Regions from separate parts of the Microbispora sp. NPDC049633 genome, predicted to be linked through region 2. Evidence: riboswitches for the same ligand, from Rfam matches in the RefSeq annotation. Region 2 holds a riboswitch; each other region holds the start of a gene.
What was found. A riboswitch is a leader RNA that binds a small molecule or an ion and turns the genes downstream of it on or off. The one in region 2 is predicted to bind cobalamin.
Positions count from the first base shown of each region.

Region 1: it holds a riboswitch for cobalamin, as region 2 does, so the genes downstream of both, AB0J39_RS00650 (CbtB-domain containing protein) here and AB0J39_RS36230 (ABC transporter substrate-binding protein) in region 2, are expected to answer to the same signal.
Region 3: it holds a riboswitch for cobalamin, as region 2 does, so the genes downstream of both, AB0J39_RS36705 (cobyric acid synthase) here and AB0J39_RS36230 (ABC transporter substrate-binding protein) in region 2, are expected to answer to the same signal.

Region 1 covers NZ_JBFAOO010000001.1:129,317-135,904, reverse strand. The annotation lists gene argG (argininosuccinate synthase) at 150-1,598, opposite strand; gene AB0J39_RS00670 (ROK family transcriptional regulator) at 1,779-2,975, opposite strand; gene AB0J39_RS00665 (hypothetical protein) at 3,197-3,388, opposite strand; gene AB0J39_RS00660 (histidine phosphatase family protein) at 3,385-3,942, opposite strand; gene AB0J39_RS00655 (CbtA family protein) at 3,953-4,693, opposite strand; gene AB0J39_RS00650 (CbtB-domain containing protein) at 4,702-4,890, opposite strand; cobalamin riboswitch at 4,925-5,054, opposite strand; gene AB0J39_RS00645 (STAS domain-containing protein) at 5,111-5,413, opposite strand; gene AB0J39_RS00640 (SpoIIE family protein phosphatase) at 5,413-6,588, opposite strand, start outside.
Region 2 covers NZ_JBFAOO010000268.1:40-7,300, forward strand. The annotation lists partial or broken gene AB0J39_RS36225 (acyltransferase) at 1-1,204, opposite strand, end outside; cobalamin riboswitch at 1,488-1,624, shown strand; gene AB0J39_RS36230 (ABC transporter substrate-binding protein) at 1,703-2,713, shown strand; gene AB0J39_RS36235 (iron ABC transporter permease) at 2,737-3,777, shown strand; gene AB0J39_RS36240 (ABC transporter ATP-binding protein) at 3,774-4,595, shown strand; gene AB0J39_RS36245 (adenosylcobinamide amidohydrolase) at 4,601-5,338, shown strand; gene AB0J39_RS36250 (SDR family oxidoreductase) at 5,385-6,329, opposite strand; gene AB0J39_RS36255 (helix-turn-helix transcriptional regulator) at 6,553-7,261, shown strand, end outside.
Region 3 covers NZ_JBFAOO010000281.1:578-7,165, forward strand. The annotation lists partial or broken gene AB0J39_RS36695 (hypothetical protein) at 1-545, opposite strand, end outside; gene AB0J39_RS36700 (FtsX-like permease family protein) at 542-3,175, opposite strand; cobalamin riboswitch at 3,322-3,445, shown strand; gene AB0J39_RS36705 (cobyric acid synthase) at 3,559-5,064, shown strand; partial or broken gene AB0J39_RS36710 (cobaltochelatase subunit CobN) at 5,091-6,588, shown strand, end outside.

The sequences.
Region 1 (6,588 bases), on a different contig from region 2:
TGGCCGATCCGGCCAGGCCTCGTGGTCAGGAATCACCGGCGAGGACGCGCTGAGGGCACCCGGCGAGCTGAGAGCGCCCGGCGAGCTGAGGGCACCCGGCGAGCTGAGAGCGCCCGGCGAGCCGGGCGCCCTCGGCGAACGTCGTGGCCTCAGTCGGTGCCGAGCTCCATCGCGGCCTGGTCGAGCAGCTCCTCCTCCGTGGGAGCCTCGCCGCGAGAGGCGATCGCCTCGGCCCCGCCCTCGGCCATCGCGCCGATCAGGCCGGTCGAGGCCGCCTGCGCCGCGCCGATCAAGGCCGGCTGCTGGGTGCCGACCATGCCGAGCCTGGCGTACTGCTCCAGCTTGGCGCGAGAGTCGGCGATGTCGAGGTTGCGCATCGTGAGCTGCCCGATGCGGTCGACCGGGCCGAAGGCCGAGTCCTCGGTGCGCTCCATCGAGAGCTTGTCCGGGTGGTAGCTGAACGCCGGTCCGGACGTGTTCAGCACGGAGTAGTCCTCACCGCGCCGCAACCGCAGGGTCACCTCACCGGTCACCGCCATGCCGACCCAGCGCTGCAACGACTCGCGCAGCATCAGCGCCTGGGGGTCCAGCCAGCGGCCCTCGTAGAGCAGCCTGCCCAGCCGCCGCCCCTCGTTGTGGTAGGCCGCGAGGGTGTCCTCGTTGTGGATCGCGTTGACCAGCCGCTCGTAGGCCGCGTGCAGCAGCGCCATGCCCGGCGCCTCGTAGATGCCGCGGCTCTTGGCCTCGATGATCCGGTTCTCGATCTGGTCGGACATGCCCAGGCCGTGCCGCCCGCCGATGGCGTTGGCCTCCAGCACCAGATCGACGGCGGAGGGGAACTCCTTGCCGTTGATCGTCACCGGACGCCCCTGCTCGAAGCCGATCGTGACGTCCTCGGTGGCGATCTCGACGGCGGGGTCCCAGAAGCGCACGCCCATGATGGGATCGACGATCTCGATGCCCGTGTCGAGGTGCTCGAGGGACTTGGCCTCGTGCGTCGCGCCCCAGATGTTCGCGTCGGTGGAGTAGGCCTTCTCCACACTGTCCCGGTAGGGCAGCCCGTGGGCGAGCAGCCACTCGGACATCTCCTTGCGCCCGCCGAGCTCGTTGACGAAGTCGGCGTCCAGCCACGGCTTGTAGATGCGCAGCGAGGGGTTGGCGAGCAGACCGTAACGGTAGAACCGCTCGATGTCGTTGCCCTTGAAGGTGGAGCCGTCGCCCCAGATCTGCACGCCGTCCTCGAGCATCGCGCGCACCAGCAGCGTGCCGGTGACGGCCCGCCCGAGCGGGGTGGTGTTGAAGTATGTGCGGCCGCCGGACCTGATGTGGAACGCCCCGCAGGCCAGGGCCGCGAGCCCTTCCTCGACCAGGGCGGCCCGGCAGTCGACCAGCCGGGCGATCTCCGCGCCGTACGCGGTGGCACGCCCGGGCACCGAGACGATGTCGGGTTCGTCGTACTGGCCGACGTCTGCGGTGTAGGTGCACGGCACTGCACCCTTCTCCCGCATCCACGCGACCGCTACCGAAGTGTCGAGGCCACCGGAGAAGGCGATCCCGACACGCTCGCCGACAGGCAGAGAAGTGAGCACCTTGGACACGACTAGAATATATACACGGGAATGCATGATCATGCAATCCGGTGCGTACGCAATCTCGCCGGCGGCCGAATCCGGGGGGACGAGTGCCGGGGGTTCAGGGTGCCGGGTGCGGGGGCGCGGGGGTGCCTGGATGCCAGGCGGATGCGAGTGCGGGGCGCGAGTGCGAGGCGGGAGCGCCGATCACCTGGCGACCCCGTAGACCTCCTCACTCACGAGTCTGGCCGCGCCGATCACGCCGGCCTGCGGGCCGAGTTCGCTCATCATGATCGGCAGATTCCTGGTGGCGAGCGGCAGCGAGCGCCGGTAGATCGCCCCGCGGATCTCGGCGAGCAGGACGTGGCCCAGCAGCGTGAGCCCGCCGCCCAGCACGATGAGGCTCGGGTTGAAGAACGACACCAGGCCCGCCAGCACCTCGCCCACCCGCCGTCCGCCGTCGCGCACCATCTGGACGGACGCCGCGTCCCCGGCGCCGACCGCCTCGCCCACATCCGCGGCGGTCAGCGTCCCGGTGCGTTCGAGCAGTTCCCGCAGCAGGGGCGAGCGCCCCGACCGGGCCACGGCGAGGGCGTCGCGAGCGAGCGCCTCGCCGCCGAAGGACGCCTCCAGGCAGCCCGTGTTGCCGCACACGCAGACGGCGTCCGAATCGGCGACCGGGATGTGCCCGATATCCCCCGCACAGCCGTCCATGCCGCGATAGAGCCCGCCCTTGGCCACGATTCCGCAGCCGATACCCGTGCCGACCTTGACGAACAGGAAGTTCTCCACGGTACCCGCCGCACCGGCGTGTTGTTCACCCAGCGCCATTACATTGACATCGTTGTCCAATAAAACCGGACAATCGAAGCGTCGGCCGAGCAGATCGCGGGCCGGATAACCGTCCCAACCCGGCATGATCGGTGGCGACACCGGGATACCCCGGGAGAAGTCCACGGGGCCGGGCACACCCACGCCGACTCCCAGCGGCCTGTCCACTCCCAATTTCACGAGCAGCCGGCGGCTCTGTTCCGCGGCGAGTTCGAGCACCGGCTCAGGTCCCCGGCGTACGTCGCATTCGGTGCGTTCGAACGCGAGAACTCGCAGCCGGCCATCGGTGACCGCGGTGGAGACGGAGGTCGCGCCGATGGCGATGCCGACGAACCGAACGTGACCGGCGAGATCGATGACGGTCGAGCGGCGGCCCCCGCGAGACGCGGCCGGTCCGATTTCCTCGACGAGATGAAGCGCCGTGAGCCGGCCGAGTTCGGTCCCGATCGTCGTTCGTGACACTTCGAAGTGTTCCGACAGCTGAATGCGAGATTGCGGACCGGCGTCCCGCAATCGCGTAAGGATTTTGGCCTGGAGCCGTGTTTCGGCTCGCCCTGGCACCGAAGTCTCCACAGGCCAAGTTTCTCATCGGGTGACGCCTCATTCATCATCCGTTCGAAACTCCCGGTCCGGCCGGAAATCCGGCGCACTCCCGCGTCGGAGAAGGATTGGGAAGAAGTGCAGCCTGATCCCGGGCGGCGTACGGCGAGGAAAACGCGCATTCGCGCATGTCGGCGGAACTCGGCCGGCGCGCGGGAGACACCGGGCGCCTTTCGCCAGGCGCGCGGCCGAAGTCAGCCGTCGGCCGGCTCGGAGAGTGACCGCCGTTTCCGCCAGGTGTCCGGCCGTCCGGCGTGGCCCCGCCCGCGCTCCCGCACCTCGGGGAGCACCGCCAGGGTGACCCGGAGCGCGCCGAGCAGGCGGGGAGCCGGTGCCGTGACGGGGGCGCCGTCGCCGCCGGGCTCGCCGCGTTCGCGCGGGCTCACGACGGGACCTTCCGGTTGACGTAGGCGACCCGCCAGCCGTCCCGCGTGGCGAGCAACTCGGTGACCGACAGCGGCGCGAGATCGAAGAGGGCGGCGCCCGGCGGATCGAGCCCCAGCGCATGACCGATCGCCGCCCGGATCGTGCCCGCGTCGCACACGGCGACGACCCCCGGCTCCGCGCGCATCAGGTCGAGCCAGCCGGCGACCCGCGCGGCGTGCGCGCTCAGGCTCTCGCCGCCGTGCGGAACCACGTGGGGGTCGGTCAGCCAGCTCACCAAGGCGTCCGGCTCCTCCCGCGCGACCTGCTCGTACGGCAGACCGCGCCACCGGCCGACGTCCGCCTCGGCGAGCGCCGGCGCCACCCGCGCCCGCAGGCCGATGGCGGCGGCGGTCTGGCGCGCGGCGACGGCGGGACCGGCCCACCCGGCCGAGCCCGCCGTCAGCGGAGCCAGGGCGGCGGCCCTGGCCAGGCTCGCCGGGTCGGCGTCGCGATCGGTCAGGGGAAACCGGGCGGCCCGCATCTCCGGCGTGGTGGCGTGCCGGACGAGCAGCACCGTGCCCGGCTCAGCTCTGCGTGGCGGCGGTGGCCGGGACGGCCCGCGCGCGTCCCGCCGCCCGGTCGCTCACCCACCCGAACAGCACCCCGAAGGCCGTCCAGAAGACCAGCTGAGTCCCCAGCGACGCGAGCCTGAACTGCCACAGCAAGGTGGCGGGGAAGCCCTCGGGCACCTCGTCGACGGTGGGCAGCAGAATCCAGGCGGCTACCACCGGGACCAGGAACGCCAGCGCCGCCGCGGTCCACCGCGCCCAGGGCCCCGCGGTGACTCTGCGCGCGGTCGCCACCGCGATCACCGCCGCGGCGAGCCCGACGAGGACCATCACCAGGTAGAGCACGGTGCGGCTGTTGATTGTCTCCGGGTCTCCGACGGCCGGCGGGTTCGCCGGATATTTCACGAACGGCACCAGAATCATCGCCACGAACGCCGTCCCGGCGGCGGCGAGCGCCAGCCCGCCCTCCGACCGAGGGCCGATCCGCCCGCGCAGCGCGGCGTACGCGAGGGCGAAGATCCCTCCCACCGCGAGCCCGTACAGGCCGGTGGCGAGGAACAATCCGGCCTTCTGCACCGGTCTACCGACCAGTTCCTCCTCGCCGTGGTCGTGACCGTGACCGTGCGCGGCGTGGGCCTCCTCCAGCGCGATCGCGCTCTCGACCCGCGGCTCGCCGACGACGAAGGCGAAGCCGCCCGCGATGAATCCGGCCAGCAGGCCCAGAAGCAGGCCCCTGACCACCAGGGTGCGTACCACGCCCGCGCCTAGTGGCAGGGCACGCCGAGCAGATGACGCCCGTCGTGCATGAGCTCGTGCAGATAGGCACCGGTCTGCGAGATCGCCCCGTTGTCCATCAGGACCAGGTAGGCGATCAGCAGCAACACCGGCACGGTCAGCAGCCAGAGCCTCAGCCGAGGGATCGGGATGACAGAAGAAGTGGACATTCCACTCATACAGGCCTCCTCAGGGATGACGCGTCCCACCATGCGAGGTCACGAAGGCCCAAGCGACCTGGCTCCCGGGATGTGCGTCCCGGATACAGTGGCGCGTCCGCACCGGCATCTCACCGGATTTCCCTTGGACGATCGTGAAATCTACCGGAACGTATCCCTTCCTCCCGTTCGCGTCAACCCTCCACGGAGGTGCCTACCGGTCAGACCGCAGGACCCGGCCTCACCGGGCGTCGGGATCGCCGTCCCGGACGGTGGCGAGGTCGGCGAGCCCGGAGATGGTCAGGACGGGGCTCAGCAGGGGGTTGGCGATGAGGGTGATGCGGTCGGCGTGGGCGAACAGGACGCTCAGGCCCGCGCTGTCGAGGTATTCGACGAGGGTCAGGTCGAGGACGACGGGGCCCGGCGTGCGGTCGAGGGCGGCGGCGAGGGTGTCGGTGTTGCTCATGTCGATCTCACCGGCGACGGTCAGCAGGGCGGCGCCGTCAGGGCCATGGCCGGGGGTGAGGGTGAGCGGCGTGGTCATCAGGCGATCCTCATCTGCATGTCGACGGTGGTGCCGGACGGGCCAGGGGTGATGGTGACCTGCTGCATCATGGCGCGCATGAGGGCGACGCCGCGGCCGCGGTGGCTGTTCACCTCGGGTTGCGGGGACTTCCAGCGGCCGGTGTCGGCGACGGTGAGGCGCAGGTTGTCGACGGACGCCTCGGCCCGGATGCGGACGACGTCGCCCGGAGCGTGGCGATGGCCGTGCTCGATGGCGTTGGCGCACGCCTCACCGGCGGCGACCAGGACGTTCTGCACGATCTGGGCAGGCAGGTCGCACTGGCCGAGCCAGCTCCGCAACGCCTTGCGGACGGGCGCGAGCTGCGACGACTCGGCGGGGAACGTCATCTCCAGCGGGGCCGGGTGCCGGTAGAGCAGCAGAGCGACGTCGTCGTCGTAGCCGTCGGCGGGCGCCAGGCGGATCATCACCTGCGTGGCGAGGTCGTCGACCGCGACGTTCCTGCCGTCCTGTACGGCTCGGCTGGCCTGGTCGATGCCCGAATACAGCGAGCTGCGACGCCGTTCGACCAGGCCGTCCGTGTAGAGCATGAGCGTGGCACGCGCGGGGATGACCGCCTCGCCCTCCGGGCGCGTCGCGCCCGGGCGGACGGCGAGGGGGACGGAACGTCCGCCGTCGAGCAGGCCGGTGCTGCCGTCGGGGTGGGCGAGGATGCCGGGGGGATGTCCGGCGCTGGAGTACGACAGGTGCCCGGTCTCCGGGTCGAGGACGCCGCAGAAGACCGTGGTGCACCGGGCTCCGGGGACACCGGCGGCGAACTGGTCGAGGGCCATGAGCACGCGGGCCGGGCTGTCGTCCTGCAGGAGCAGCGCGCGGCAGGCGCTGCGCAGCTGTCCCATGACGGCCGCGGCCTCCACCCCGCGACCGACGCAGTCGCCGACGACGATGCCGATGCGTCCGCCGGGCAGGGCGATGGTGTCGTACCAGTCGCCGCCGACCTCCAGTGGCCGGGTGGCGGGCTCGTAGCGCACGGCGAACCCGTCGGGCAGCTGGGCGGGGCCGAGGATGGCGCGCTGCAGCGCGATCGCGGTCTCGCGTTGCTGGTCGATCTGGTGGGCGCGGACCAGTCCCTGGGCGAGCCGCCCGGCCAGCAGCGACAGCAGCAGCTGGTCCTCGGAGGTGAACGACCGGTCGCC
Region 2 (7,261 bases):
CGATCACCGGCGCCGGGCCCGGCGCGAACCCCGTGACCGTGAGGGTGAGCAGCGCGCCGCCGACGAGCGGGACGGCCACCGGCACGTACCGGTGGGCGGCGGCCCCCGCGGGCTCCTCGAAGCGGCCGAGCAGCATGGTCAGCGCGACCAGGATCAGCGCCAGGGCGGCCAGCCACAAGGGGACGGCGCTCCACCAGGCCGCCGAGCCGGCGTGCGGGGTCGCCAGCCCGAATCCGATGGTCGCCACACCGGCGACGGTGACGAGCGCGGTCATGTGCCACAGGTAGACCGTCATCATGCGCGGCGCGAGCGCGGTGAGCACCGCCTCGGCCTTCGGCCGGGCGGCCAGCGCGTTCAGGGCGGGGCGCAGCAGCATCGCCAGGCCGAGCTGACCGGCGAACAACGCGAGCATGCAGGCGCTGGGCGGGGCCATGTTCGAGATCATCCCCGGCATCCCGATCATGCTGGCGGGGTAGGGCCCGGTCGCCACGAGGGCCGCCACCATCGCGAACCCGGCCACCGCGAGCCCGGCGGCCCGACGTCCCGTCAGCCACTCAAGGCCGCCCTCGGCGTACCGGATCCCGACCTGGTGGACCGCCAGCCAGACGAACGCCACGTTGAGGTAGCCGGCGGCCTCCAGACCGGAGAACCGGACCACGTCCATCAGCACCGCGCCGCCCGCCAGCACCGGCAGGGCCACTCCGGCCCGCACCCGCAGCAGGTGCGGCGTGGCCACCACGGCCAGCAGGTAGACCGCGAGGAACCAGAGCAGCTGGCCGACCGTCCGCGCGGCCACCTCCACCGGCTGCGCGGGCATGCCGAGGGCCTCCAGGAGGTGGGGGAGCGGCAGCCACAGGACCGCGAGCGGCACCACCGGCCAGGCCAGGCGGCGCACCCGCCGCGCCGTCCACTCCCGGGCCGTCCCGCCCCGGCGGGCGGCGGACCCGAAGCTGATCGCGTTGGCCGCGCCCCCGGCGAAGAAGACCAGCGGCATGACCTGCGAGATCCAGGTGACGTACGGCACCGCCGCCAGGGCGTTGCCCGTGGTCAGCCGTCCCTGGGCGTACGACAGGACCGGCATCGTCCAGTGCTGGACGACCACGAGGACCATCCCGAAGACGCGCAGGACGTCGATGAAGCGGTCCCGTGGCGCGGGCGCGGCCGGGGCCCTTTCCGGAGCGGGGGGAAGCATGGTCAGGGACATGGGGGACGCCTTCGCTGTGTCGGCCGGCGGACTGGTGCGCCTGCGGGCGGTGGGGGCTCGAAGCCGCGGTGGTCGCGGTGGTCGCGGTGGTCGCTGGCTCGGGGGCCCGGGCCTCGCGAGCGGTTCAAGCGTCCCGCCGCGGCCCCGGCCGGCACAGCGACGCGGTCCCTACTTCCGATCTTGGGTGGCCCCTACCGCGATGGTGGGGCCTGCCCTACCATCCCCGCGTACGCCCAGGCAGGAGCCCCGGCCGTCCATGCGCGGACGGGCCGGGGGCGGACGCCGGACAGGGGATTGGTACCGTTGCGTCCGACGCGCGCCGCGTAGCGAAGTCCGGTGAGAATCCGGCGCTGTCCCGCAACTGTGGTTCCCCGCCCCCGGGGACGAGCCAGGTCGCCTGCGCTGCGCGCCGACGCCATCGACCCTCGTGGAAAAGGGTGATCCGTCGCTTCCAGCGGGTCCCTCGATTCCCGGCATTCCCCCTGATGGAGGACCCTCGTGAGGCCCGTACGCACGGCCGTCGCGGGTGTGGTGCTGGGCGTGCTCGGACTGGCCGGCTGCGGTCAGACCGACGGCGCCGCCACGTCCGCGGACCCCGCCCCCGCAGTCTCGAACACCGCCGCCTCGACCACCGCCGCCTCGACCACCGGCGCCTCGACCACCGGCGCCTCGACCACCGGGGGGCAGGGCGCCTTCCCCGTCACCGTGCAGGCCGGAAACGGCGCGGTGACCATCTCCAAGCGCCCCGAGCACATCGTGTCGCTCTCGCCCACGGCCACCGAGATCCTTTTCGCGATCGGCGCGGGCGCGCAGGTGTCGGCGGTGGACGACCAGTCGAACTACCCGCCGGAGGCGCCGAAGACCTCGCTGTCGGGGTTCAAGCCCAACGTCGAGGCGATCGTGGCCGCCAAGCCCGACCTCGTCGTGCTCGCCAACGACCTGGAAGGCGTCGTGGCCGGTCTGGGGAAGGTCGGCGTGCCGGTGCTGCTCGAACCCGCCGCGACCAAGCTGGACGACACCTACGACCAGATCAGGGACCTCGGCGCGGCCACCGGCAACACGGCCAAGGCCGAGGAGGTGGCGAACGGCGTCAAGCAGAAGATCGACGCCCTCGCGGCGGCGGCGCCGAAGGGCAAGAGCCTGACGTACTACCACGAGCTGGACAGCACGCCCTACGCGGCGACGTCGAGCACCTTCATCGGGCAGGTCTACAACCTTTTCGGGCTGAAGAACATCGCCGACGAGGCGCCCGACGCGGCGGGCGGATACCCCAAGCTGTCGGCGGAGTTCATCGCCAAGGCCGACCCCGACCTGATCTTCCTGGGTGACACCAAGTGCTGCGGCCAGAACGCCGCCACGCTGGCCAAGCGGCCCGGCTGGTCCGGCCTGTCCGCGGTGAAGAAGGGCCGCGTGGTGGAGCTGGACGACGACATCGCCTCCCGCTGGGGACCGCGGGTCGCCGATCTCGCCCAGGCCGTCGGCGACGCCGTGCAGAAGGCGGCGAGCTGAGCCCGTGAACGCGTGGCCGGTGAATGCGTGGTGACGCCGTGACCCCGGCCCGGCGCTGGCGGGCGCTGCTCGTCGCGTCCGCCGTGCTGGCGGCCAGCCTCGCCGCCGGCCTGGCGGTGGGCGCGGCGGGCATCTCGCCGCGCGCCATCGGACTGGCGCTGCTCGACCGGCTGCCGCTGGTGTCCCTGCACTCGGGGCTCGCGCAGGTCGAAGAGAACCTGCTGTTCCAGCTCCGGGTGCCCCGGGTGCTGCTCGCCGCCGTCGTCGGCGGGCTGCTGGCCATGGCGGGAGCGGGCTACCAGGGTGTGTTCCGCAACCCGCTGGCCGACCCGTACCTGCTCGGCGCGGCGTCCGGGGCCGGCCTCACGGTCACGCTCGTCGTGGTCTTCCTGGGCGGCGAGGCCGGGGTGACCGCGGTGCCGGTCGCCGCCTTCGCCGGGGCCGTCGGCGGGGTGTTCCTCGCGTACGCGCTGGGCCACACGGCGGGCCGGGGCGGCGGCACCGCGACCCTGGTGCTCGCCGGGGTCGCGGTCACCTCGTTCCTCACCGCGATCCAGACCTTCGTGCAGCAGCTCAAGGTGCAGGAACTGCCGCGGATCTACGCCTGGATCCTCGGCGACGTCGGCGGCGGCTGGGACCAGGTCCGCATGATCGCGCCGTACGCCGTGGTGTCGACCGTCGTCATGCTGCTGCACGGGCGGCTGCTCGACGTGCTGTCGGTCGGCGACGAGGAGGCGGTCAGCCTCGGCCTGCACGCGGCGCGCGTGCGATTCGCCGTGGTGCTGGCCGCCTCGCTCGCCACCGCGGCGGCGGTCGCGGTCAGCGGGCTGATCGCGTTCGTCGGGATCGTCGTGCCGCACGTGGTCAGGCGGCTCGCCGGCTGGTCGTACCGGATCGTGCTGCCGCTGTCGTTCCTCGGCGGCGCGGCGTTCCTCGTGCTCGCCGACACGATCGCCCGCACGGTGCTCGCGCCGGCCGAGCTGCCGATCGGGGTGGTGACGGCGTTCGTCGGCGCGCCCTTCTTCGTCACCGTCCTGCGCGTGACCCGGCGGGTGGAGACGTGAGCGGCGACGGGCACCCGGCGATCGAGGCGCGCGGCGTGGGCGTCACCCTCGGCGGGCGGCGGGTGCTCACGGACGTCACGTTGTCGGCCGCGCGCGGCCGGTGGCTGGCGGTCATCGGGCCGAACGGCGCGGGCAAGTCCACGCTGCTGCGGGCCGTCGCCGGACTGGTCCCGAGGGAGGGCGAGGTGCTCGTCGACGGGACGGCCGTGGACGACCTGCGCCCGCGCCGGCGGGCCCGGCTGATCGCCTACGCCCCGCAGAACCCCGCGCTGCCCCCCGACATGAAGGTGTACGACTACGCGCTGCTGGGCCGCACGCCGTACATCCCCTATCTCGGCAGCGAGAGCCCCCGGGACCGCGAGGTGACGCGGTCGGTGCTGGAACGGCTCGACCTGGACGGCTTCGCGTCCCGGCCGCTCGGGCACCTGTCCGGGGGCGAGCGGCAGCGGGTCGTGCTCGCCCGGGCGCTGGCGCAGCAGGCGCCGGTGCTCCTGCTGGACGAGCCGACGACGGCGCTCGACCTCGGCCATCAGCAGCAGGTGCTCGAACTCGTCGACCGGCTGCGCCTGGCCGACGGCCTCACCGTCGTGACGACGCTGCACGACCTCAGCCTCGCCGGGCAGTACGCCGACGCGCTCGTGCTGCTCGCCGCCGGGCGCGCGGTCGCGGCCGGGCCGCCCGAGCGGGTGCTGGCCGAGCCGCTGCTGACCGAGCACTTCGGCGCCAGCGTGCGGGTGGAGCCCGGCCCCGACGGGCGCCCGCTCGTCCACCTGGTCCGGCCGCTGACCTCCCGGATGACTCCCGCGGAGGGAGCGTGAGCGGCCTGCCGCGGCCGTCCCTGACGTACCGCGTGGAGGACGGCCTGCGGCTCGGCGCGTTGCTGTGGCGGTTCGGGCCCGGCTGGCGGATGATCTCCTCCGCCATGCTGGGCGGCGGTGTCGGCCGCCGCGAGTGGGTGCTGAACGCGCAGGTGGCGGCCGGTTACTCACGCATGGACCCGGTGGAGCACTTGGACGCGCTCGGCCCCGGCGGTCCCGGGGTCGGCATGATGACGGCGGCGCTGGTGGAGCGCTACGTCGCCGCGGCGGACGGGGGAGCGGAGGCCGTCGCCACGGTGGGACTCGGCGTGCCGACCTGGGCGGCCTCGCCCGAGGGCGTGCCCGACCCCGGTGTGCCGTACGTCCCCGAACCCGCGCGGGAGGCGGCCGGCGGGGGCGCCTCGGAGGTGGCGCGGGGGGCCGTCGGCGCGGGCGACGCGGGGCCGAGCGTGCCGCGCCCGGGGACGATCAACATCCTGGTGGCCGTGCCCGTCGCGTTCTCCGACCCGGCGCTGGTCAACGCCGTGATGACGGTGACCGAGGCGAAGACGCAGGCGCTGCTGGAGGCGGGTTTCCCCTGCACGGGGACCGCGTCGGACGCCGTCTGCGTCGCCGTACGGGAGGAGGGCCCGGAGGAGGCGTTCGGCGGCCCGCGCTCGATGTGGGGCGCGCGGATCGCCCGTGCGGTCCACCGGGCCGTCCTCGACGGCGCGCGGGACTGGCGGGCCCGGCGGGCCGGTTAGCCGACGGCGGGGGCGCGCCGGCGCCGGACCCGGAGCCGGCCCTCGGTCAAGCGGCCGCAACGGTGATCTTGGTGAGCCGGTCCGAGACCAGCCAGACGCGCTCGGCGTCGTCCGCACTTCGCAGCCGGGAGTACATCCGTTGCTCTGCGGGTGGGCCGCTGAGGTTGCCGAGGCCGCTGGGTCCGTAGAGGGCGCCGGGTTGGGCGCCGGGGCTCGTCGCGGCCATGAGCGCGGGCAGTATCGCGGTCTCGACGGTGCCGACGAGAATGCCGCGGGCCGAGAGCGCGCGGATCAGGCGGACGCCGCCGGTGTCCGCGGTGCGGCCGAGCTCGGGCCGGGCGGCGAGGAGGCTGGTGGGGGCTACTCCGGGGTGGGACAGGTTGCTGGTGATGCCCCACCCGTGGGCCTTGCTGCGGCGGTCCAGCTCGAGACCGAAGAGCCCCAATGCGATCTTGGACTGCTGGTAGGCGCGCGTGGCGTTGTAGCCGCGTTCCCAGTTCAGATCGTCCCAGTTGATGGCGCCGCGGTTCGCGGCGATGCTGATCTGCGATGTGACGCGGGCGCGGCCGGCGCGCAGCAGCGGGAGGATGTGGCTCACCAGGGCGAAGTGGCCGAGGTGGTTGGTGCCGAATTGGAGTTCGAAGCCGTCCGCCGTGGTCTGCCGGCTCGGCGGGGTCATCACGCCCGCGTTGTTGATCAGGATGTGGATGGGCCGGCCCTCCTCGCGGAGGGCGTTTCCGAGGGCCTCGATCGACTCGAGCGACGACAGGTCGAGATCGCGCAGCGAGACCTTCGCGTCCGGGAGGCTCTGGCGGATCCCGGCGATCGCGTTCTCGCCCTTGCGGCGGTCGCGGACGGGCATGAGGACGTCCGCGCCGGCCGCGGCCAGTCGCGCGGCCATTCCCAGCCCCACGCCGTCGCTGGCACCGGTGATGAGCACGCGTTTCCCGGACAGGTCCGGGATGGTGATGTCGATTGCCTGACGTGGCATTGCTGCTCCTTGTGTTGTCGTCCCGGTGCCGTTGTCCCGGTGTGGTCGGTCCGGTGTCGTCGTCCCGGATCCACGGTCCCGGACGCCGCGTGGGAGTTCCAGGGACCGCCGATCCACGGATGCGGACTCATCCGTTCCCGGGCGGAGAGGGGGATCGGCGATCCGTGGTCGCCGTCCCGCGGGGGCGATAGAAAGAAGCAGCACCGTGAGTGGAGGGAATGCCGTGATCGATCGCGCTGGGCTGGCGGAGTTCCTCCGGAGCCGACGGAAGGTGCTGCAACCCGAGGACGTCGGCCTCCCGCGCGGTCCCCGTCGCAGGGCGACCGGGCTACGGCGCGAGGAGGTCGCGGCACTGTGCCACATGTCGACCGACTACTACTCCCGCCTGGAGCGAGAACGCGGACCGCGGCCGTCGAGCCAGATGCTCGCCTCGATCGCCCAGGGCCTGCACCTCTCGCTCGACGAGCGCGACCATCTGTTCCGCCTCGCGGGGCACAACCCGCCCGCCCGCGGCGGAGCCGGCGAGCACATCAGCCCCGGCCTCCTGCGCATTCTCGACCGCCTGAACGACACCCCCGCGGAGATCGTCACCGAGCTCGGGGAGACCCTGCGGCAGACCCCCATGGGCGTCGCGCTCACCGGCGACACGACCCGGTACACCGGGCCCGCCCGCAGCAGCGGGTACCGGTGGTTCACCGATCCGGCCGCCCGGCGGCTCTACGCGCCCGAAGAGCATCCGTTCCTCACCCGGATGTACGCCTCAGGGCTGCGCGAGATCGTCACCCTCCGCGGCCCCGGATCCCGAGCCGCACACCTCGCCGACCTGCTCCTCGCCCGCAGTGACGAGTTCCGGCGAGCGTGGGACGCCCACGAGATCGGGATACGCCCCCACACGGTCAAGCACTTCGTCCATCCCGAAGTCGGAGCCCTGG
Region 3 (6,588 bases), on a different contig from region 2:
GGACGCGCAGGCTCGAACAGGCCGGTGACCTTCGCGGTCAACGCGCCGAGGCGGAGCGTGTCGCCCGTCTTGATCGACATCTCCGCGGCGGCGACCGCGGGGACGGCCACCTCGAGACGAGTGCCCGAGCCGGGGCCCGGGGGGCCGCCCTCGACGTATCGCACCCGCCGGTCCGCCCCGGACACCCATTTCAGCGTCAGGTAGCGATGCTGCCGATCGTCGATCAGCATCGGCGGGCCGGCGAAATCGAAGAACGGGACGGGGTCGGCGACCTCCCGCAGCGCCGGGGGGAGCAGCTCGCGCCAGGCGGTGTCCGCCCTGGCCACCTCGGCCGTCGTCCGCATCGGCGTCAGATCGAAGCGCCGGGTGAACTGGACCGCCAGCGACGCCGTGGCGGGCGGGGCGGAACCGACGGCCGACTGGGCCGCCGCGTCGAGGGAGGACTCGACCATCCGGGGCAGGGCCGAGACGACCAGGGCGGCGCCGAACACCAGCGCGGCCAGCAGCGCCGCCACCCCCCTGTGCACACCCAGAAGGCGGATCACGACGCCTCCCCCGCACGCAGCACGGCGGCCGGCTCACGCCGGTGCAGCGACCGCGCGAGTCCCGCCACGATCACGAGGAGCACCGCGAGGACCGCGGCGGCCAGCGCCGCCACCTGAGACCACGGCACGTGGAGCAGCACCGGCAGCCCGCCCGCGGTCGCGTATCCCGCGGTCACCATCGGCGGCACCACCGCGGCGGACACGGCCACGGCGAGCGCCACTCCGCCGGCCAGCGACAGCCCGATCACGAACGACTGCTCGGCGGCGAGCAGGCCGAGCGTCTGCCGGAAGCTCACGCCGAGTGCGCCGAGCACGGCGAACTCGCCCCTGCGCTCGCGCGCCGCGACCGCGGCGTTGACCAGGAATCCCAGCACGGCGAACGCCAGCGCGGCCGCGAAGCCGAGCAGCAGCGCGCCCTGCAGGCCGGCCGCCGTGGGGTCGTCCCTGTAGCCGGCGGTGAGCGCGGCCACGTCGACGACGTCCCCGCGGCCGGCGGGCACTCGCGCGGTGTCGCGCCCGTCGGCGGCCAGCCACCACTCCGTCACCGGCCACTCCGTTCCCTTCGCGCCTGCCGCCCGCAGCGCCGCCAGGCCGGCGAGCAGCGCCGGGGCGCCCTCGGGCGTGCCGGGCATCGCGGTGACGACGCCCACGACCCGAATCGGGATCGCCGCCGTGCCGGCCGTGATCCTCGTGGTGTCCGCCAGCCCGGGGGTCACCACGACCGGAAGCGGTTGTCCGGCGGACCCGGCGATCCGGGAGGCCAGTGTGGCCGGCGACAGCTCCGACAGGTCGGGGCGCAGCTGCAGGACACGGCCCAGGTGCGCCGCGTCCGCGGCGATGAGGGTGGCGTCCGCGCCGTCCGCGACGACCGTGGCGCGGTGCGCGGGCATGGCCGCCGCGACCCCCGGCAGCGTGGTGAAGGTCCGCGCGTCGTCCCCGGGGAGGGCCGGGACGCGCAGGGCGGCGCCGGCGAGATGCCTGGCCCGGTCCTCCTGGGCGCCGCGCCAGGTCGCGGCGGTGGTCAGGGACAGCACGCCGATCGCCGTCGCCATCGTCAGCAGCAGCGCCGGACCCGAATAGCGGGCCGGGCGCCGGCTCACCTGCCGGGCGGCCGTCGCCGGCCCGAACCCGGGGCGCCGCCGCGTCGCCCGCTCGGCGACCCTGGCGACGGCGGGCACCAGCCGCAGGGCGGCCATCCCGCCGCAGAGCAGGGCGAGCGCCGGTCCCGCCCCGACCAGCGGGTCGAGCCCGAGCTCGCCGCCGAGGCGCGTGGTCTCCGGCGCGCCCTGGCCGCGCAGGCGCCAGACGGCGAGCGCCGCCAGGACGAGCAGCGCCACGTCGGCCCCGGCCCGCTGGACCAGGCCCGGCCGGTCGGCGCGTCCGCGCGCCGCCTGCTCCTCGACGTACGTGCGGCGGGCGGCGAGCAGGGGCGGGGCGGCCAGCATGGCGGCGCAGGCGAGCGCGACCGCCGCCGCGACCGCGAAGGTGGCCCCGTCGGGCGCGCGGGGCGGCGCCACGCCGGTGGCCTCGATCCAGGGAAACGCACTCACCAGCCGCAGGAGGACGGGCGCGAGGAACGGCGCAGCGGGCGCGCAGGGCAGCGCGATCAGCAGCGCCTCCCCCACCGCCATGGCGGCGAGCCGCGGCGACCCGCCGCCCCTCGATCGCAGCAGGGCCGTCTCCATCCGACGGTGCTCGGCGAGCAGCCGCGCGGTCAGCGCCAGCGCGTACGCGCTCAGCACCAGCAGCTGGAGCACCGGCACCAGCATGGTCGAGCGGGCGACCAGGGCGCCGCGGTCGAGCCGCAGCAGCGTGCCGGACAGCGTCTCGGTGACCGTGCACCGGGGGCAGCCGGACCGCACGGCGGCGGAGGTCCCGGCGACCGACGCCGCGAACGACCGCAGCCGGTCGGGGGAGAGCCGGCGCAGGTCGGGTTCGGCGAGCCAGCGGGCCGAGACTCCGGTCCCGAAGCGGCCGAGGAAGGTGCCCTCCGGCACGACCAGGGGTCCGTGGGAGGTGAAGTCGCCGGTCTGCGTGCCGTAACGCAGCAGGGTCTCCCCCTTCCAGCGCGGGTCGTCGGGGTCGCGGAGCCGGAAGACGCCGGTGACGTGCACGCGGACCGGCTCTCCGTCCAGGCGTCCGACGACGGTGAACTCGTCGCCGGCCGACACTCCCATCGCCCGGGCGGCCTGCTCCGAGAGCGCCGCCGCCGTCTCTTCCGTGGGCCAGCGCCCGCTCACCAGGTCCGCCTGGCCGTCCAGTCCCTCGTACGCGGTGAACCGGGTCAGGACGGGCTGACCGCCGCGATCCTGTCCCTCAATGGTGTAGGAGGCGGACTCGACGCGTACGGTGACCCGTACGGGCACCTCTTGGTGGGCGTGGGCGACCCCCGCGCGGACGGCCCGGTCGATCGCGGCGAAGTCCCCGGACGTGACCGAGGAGGTGACGACCGTGGCGGTGGCGGCGAGCGGCGCCGTCTCCAGGGCCCGCCGGACACCCGCCTGGGTCGCCGACCCCGCGTGCAGCAGCAGAGCCGAGATCGCCGTGGTGGCGAGCAGGATGGAGCCGAACGCGGCGGCCAGCAGGAGGGGCTCGGCCAGCACGCGCCGGAGCATCCCGACCACGCTCATCACGGCATCATGACAAGCATGATCGGGAAGCGCCACCGTTATGTTCGTCGTGCGGCGCACCTAGCGTTCCCGCTAGATCAGACAGACCACGCTTGCGGGACATCCGGCACAAAGGTGTATGTTGACCACCGCAAGCGACGGACGCGGAGGAAGCCGGTGTGAATCCGGCGCGGTCCCGCCACTGTCACCGGGGAGCGACCCTCACCCACGCCACTGCCCACCACGGGCGGGAAGGCTGAGGGGAGCGCCGATCCGGGAGCCAGGATACTCCGGCCGTCGGACCTTCTACCGGGGGCGCGGACACCCCCAGGGGGGACATGCCATGGCCCGGACAGGCCTGCGCAGACGCGCCTCGCTGCCGGTATCGCGCTCCGTCACCTGACGTGCCCGCCGGTGGCGGCCTGCTCGTGGCGGGCACGACCTCCGATGCCGGAAAGAGCGTCCTGGTGGCCGGCCTGTGCCGGTGGCTGGCCCGGCGCGGCGTACGGGTCGCGCCGTTCAAGGCGCAGAACATGGCGCTCAACTCCATGGTCACCGCCGACGGCGGCGAGATCGGGCGGGCCCAGGCGATGCAGGCCGCGGCGGCCCGCGTCGAGCCCGAGGCCGCGATGAACCCCGTGCTCATCAAACCGGCCGGGGAGCGGCACTCCCACGTCGTCGTGCTCGGCCGGGCGCACGCCGACGTGGACGCCCTGTCCTACCGCGACCACAAGATGCGCCTGCTCGACGTCGCCCTCGACGCGCTGGACGGCCTGCGCCGCCGCTACGACGTGGTGATCTGCGAGGGCGCGGGCAGCCCGGCCGAGGTCAACCTGCGCGACCGCGACATCGCCAACATGGGCCTGGCCCGCGCCGCCGGCCTGCCCGCGCTGGTCGTCGGCGACATCGACAGGGGCGGCGTGCTCGCGCACTTCGCCGGCACCCTCGCCGTGCTCGACCGGCACGACCAGCGGCACATCGTCGGCTTCGTGGTCAACAAGTTCCGGGGCGACCTCGCGCTGCTGCGGCCGGGGCTCGACTGGCTGGCGGAGGCGACGGGCCGTCCGTGTCTCGGCGTGCTGCCGTGGCGGTCCGGGCTCTGGCTCGACGTGGAGGACTCCCTCGACCTCGACAGCCGTCCCGGCCTGATCACCCCGCCGGTCGGGCGTGAGGTCCTGCGCGTGGCCCTCGTACGGCTGCCGCGGATGTCCAACGTCACCGACGCCGACGCGCTGGCCGCCGAACCGGGGGTGAGCGTGCGCCTGGTCACCGCCCCCGCCGAGCTCTCCGACGCCGACCTCGTCGTGCTGCCCGGCACCCGCGCCACCGTCGGCGACCTCGCCTGGCTGCGCGAGCGCGGCCTGGACGAGGCGCTGCGCCGCCGCGCCGCCGAGGGCGGCCCGGTGCTAGGGATCTGCGGCGGATTCCAGATGCTCGGCACGGTCATCGACGACGACGTGGAGAGCCGGGCGGGCCGCGTGCCCGGTCTCGGCCTGCTGCCCGCCCGCACGGCGTACGCGCCGGACAAGGTGCTCACGCTCGCGAAGGGCGAGTGGCGGGGCCACGAGGTGACCGGCTACCGGATCCACCACGGCCGGGTGACCCCCGACGGAGGCGAGCCTTTCCTCGACGGCTGCCGCGCTGGCGCGGTGTGGGGCACGACCTGGCACGGCCTGTTCGAGCGGGACGGCTTCCGCCGGGCCTTCCTCACCGAGGTCGCCGCCGTCGCGGGCCGGGCCTGGCTGCCGGGGACCGGCGCGTTCGCCGCGCACCGGGAGGCCCGTCTCGACGCGCTGGGCGACCTCGTCGAGGAGCACCTGGACACCGAGGCCGTGTGGCGGCTCATCGAGCGCGGCCTGCCCACCGGCCTGCCCACCGCCGAGATCACGTTGCGGGAGGACCGCCCATGACGATGCCGCCGACGATGCCGCCGACGATGCTGCTGCTGCTGTCCACCGCCGACACCGAGCTGCTCGCCGCCACCCGCGGCGGGGCCGGCTGGCGGGTCGCCAACCCCGCGCGTACGGCCCCCGAGGACGTGCCCGCCCTCGTGGACGGTGTGGACGCCGTCGTCGTCCGGCTGCTCGGGGGCAGGCGCTCCTGGCCCGAGGGGCTCGACGCCGTGCTGGCCGCCGGGCTGCCCACGGTCGTGCTCGGCGGCGAGCAGGCCCCGGACGCCGCGCTGATGGCGATGTCCACCGTGCCGTCGGGGGTCGCGGCCCAGGCGCTCGCCTATCTGGCCGAGGGCGGCCCGGACAACCTGGCGGAGCTGCGGCGCTTCCTGTCCGACACGCTCCTGCTGACCGGCGAGGGCTTCGCGCCGCCCCGGGCCACCCCCGAATACGGCGTGCGGCGCGGCCGGGAGCGCCGGGAGGGCCGCCCGCTGGTCGGCGTGATCTACTACCGGGCGCACGAGCTGTCGGGCAACACGGCGTTCGTCGACGCGCTGTGCGACGCGGTCGAGGCGGCGGGCGCCGACGTGCTGCCGGTCTTCTGCGGGTCGCTGCGGGGGGCGGGCGACGACCTGCTCGACCTGCTGCGGCCGGTGGACGCCCTCGTCGTCACCGTGCTGGCCGCGGGCGGCGCGGTGGCCGCCGCCGCGAGCGCGGGCGGCGACGAGGACGCCTGGGACGCCGGGGCGCTCGCCGCCCTCGACGTGCCGGTGCTGCAGGCGCTGTGCCTGACCACTCCCCGTTCGGTCTGGGCGGACTCGGACGCCGGCCTGTCCCCGCTGGACGCCGCGATGCAGGTGGCGGTGCCCGAGTTCGACGGGCGCCTCGTCACGGTGCCGTTCTCGTTCAAGGAGGACGGGCCCGACGGCGTGCCGGTCTACGTCGCCGACCCCGAGCGGTGTGCCCGCGTGGCCGCCCTCGCGGTCGCGCACGCCCGGCTGCGCCACGTGCCCAACGGCGAAAAGCGCCTGGCGATCGTGCTGTCGTCCTATCCCACCCGGCATTCCCGGGTGGGCAACGCCGTGGGGCTCGACACCCCCGCCTCCGCCGTCGTGCTGCTGCGGGCCCTGCGCGCGGCCGGATACGACGTGGGCGACGCGCCGGACGACGGCGACGCGCTGATCCACGCCCTGATCGCGGCCGGGGGCCACGACGTGGAGTGGCTCACCGAGGAGCAACTGGAGGCCGCTCCGGCCCGGGTGCCGCTGGACGCCTACCGGGAGTGGTTCGCGGAGCTGCCCGCCGACCTCCGCGAGGCGGTGACCGCCCACTGGGGGCCGCCGCCCGGGTCCCTCTACGTGGACGGGACCGACATCGTGCTGGCCGCGCTGCGGTTCGGCAACGTCATGCTCGCCATCCAGCCGCCCCGGGGGTTCGGCGAGAACCCGGTCGCCATCTACCACGACCCCGACCTGCCGCCGAGCCACCACTACCTCGCGGCGTACTGGTGGCTGGCCCGCGAGTTCGGCGCGCACGCCGTCG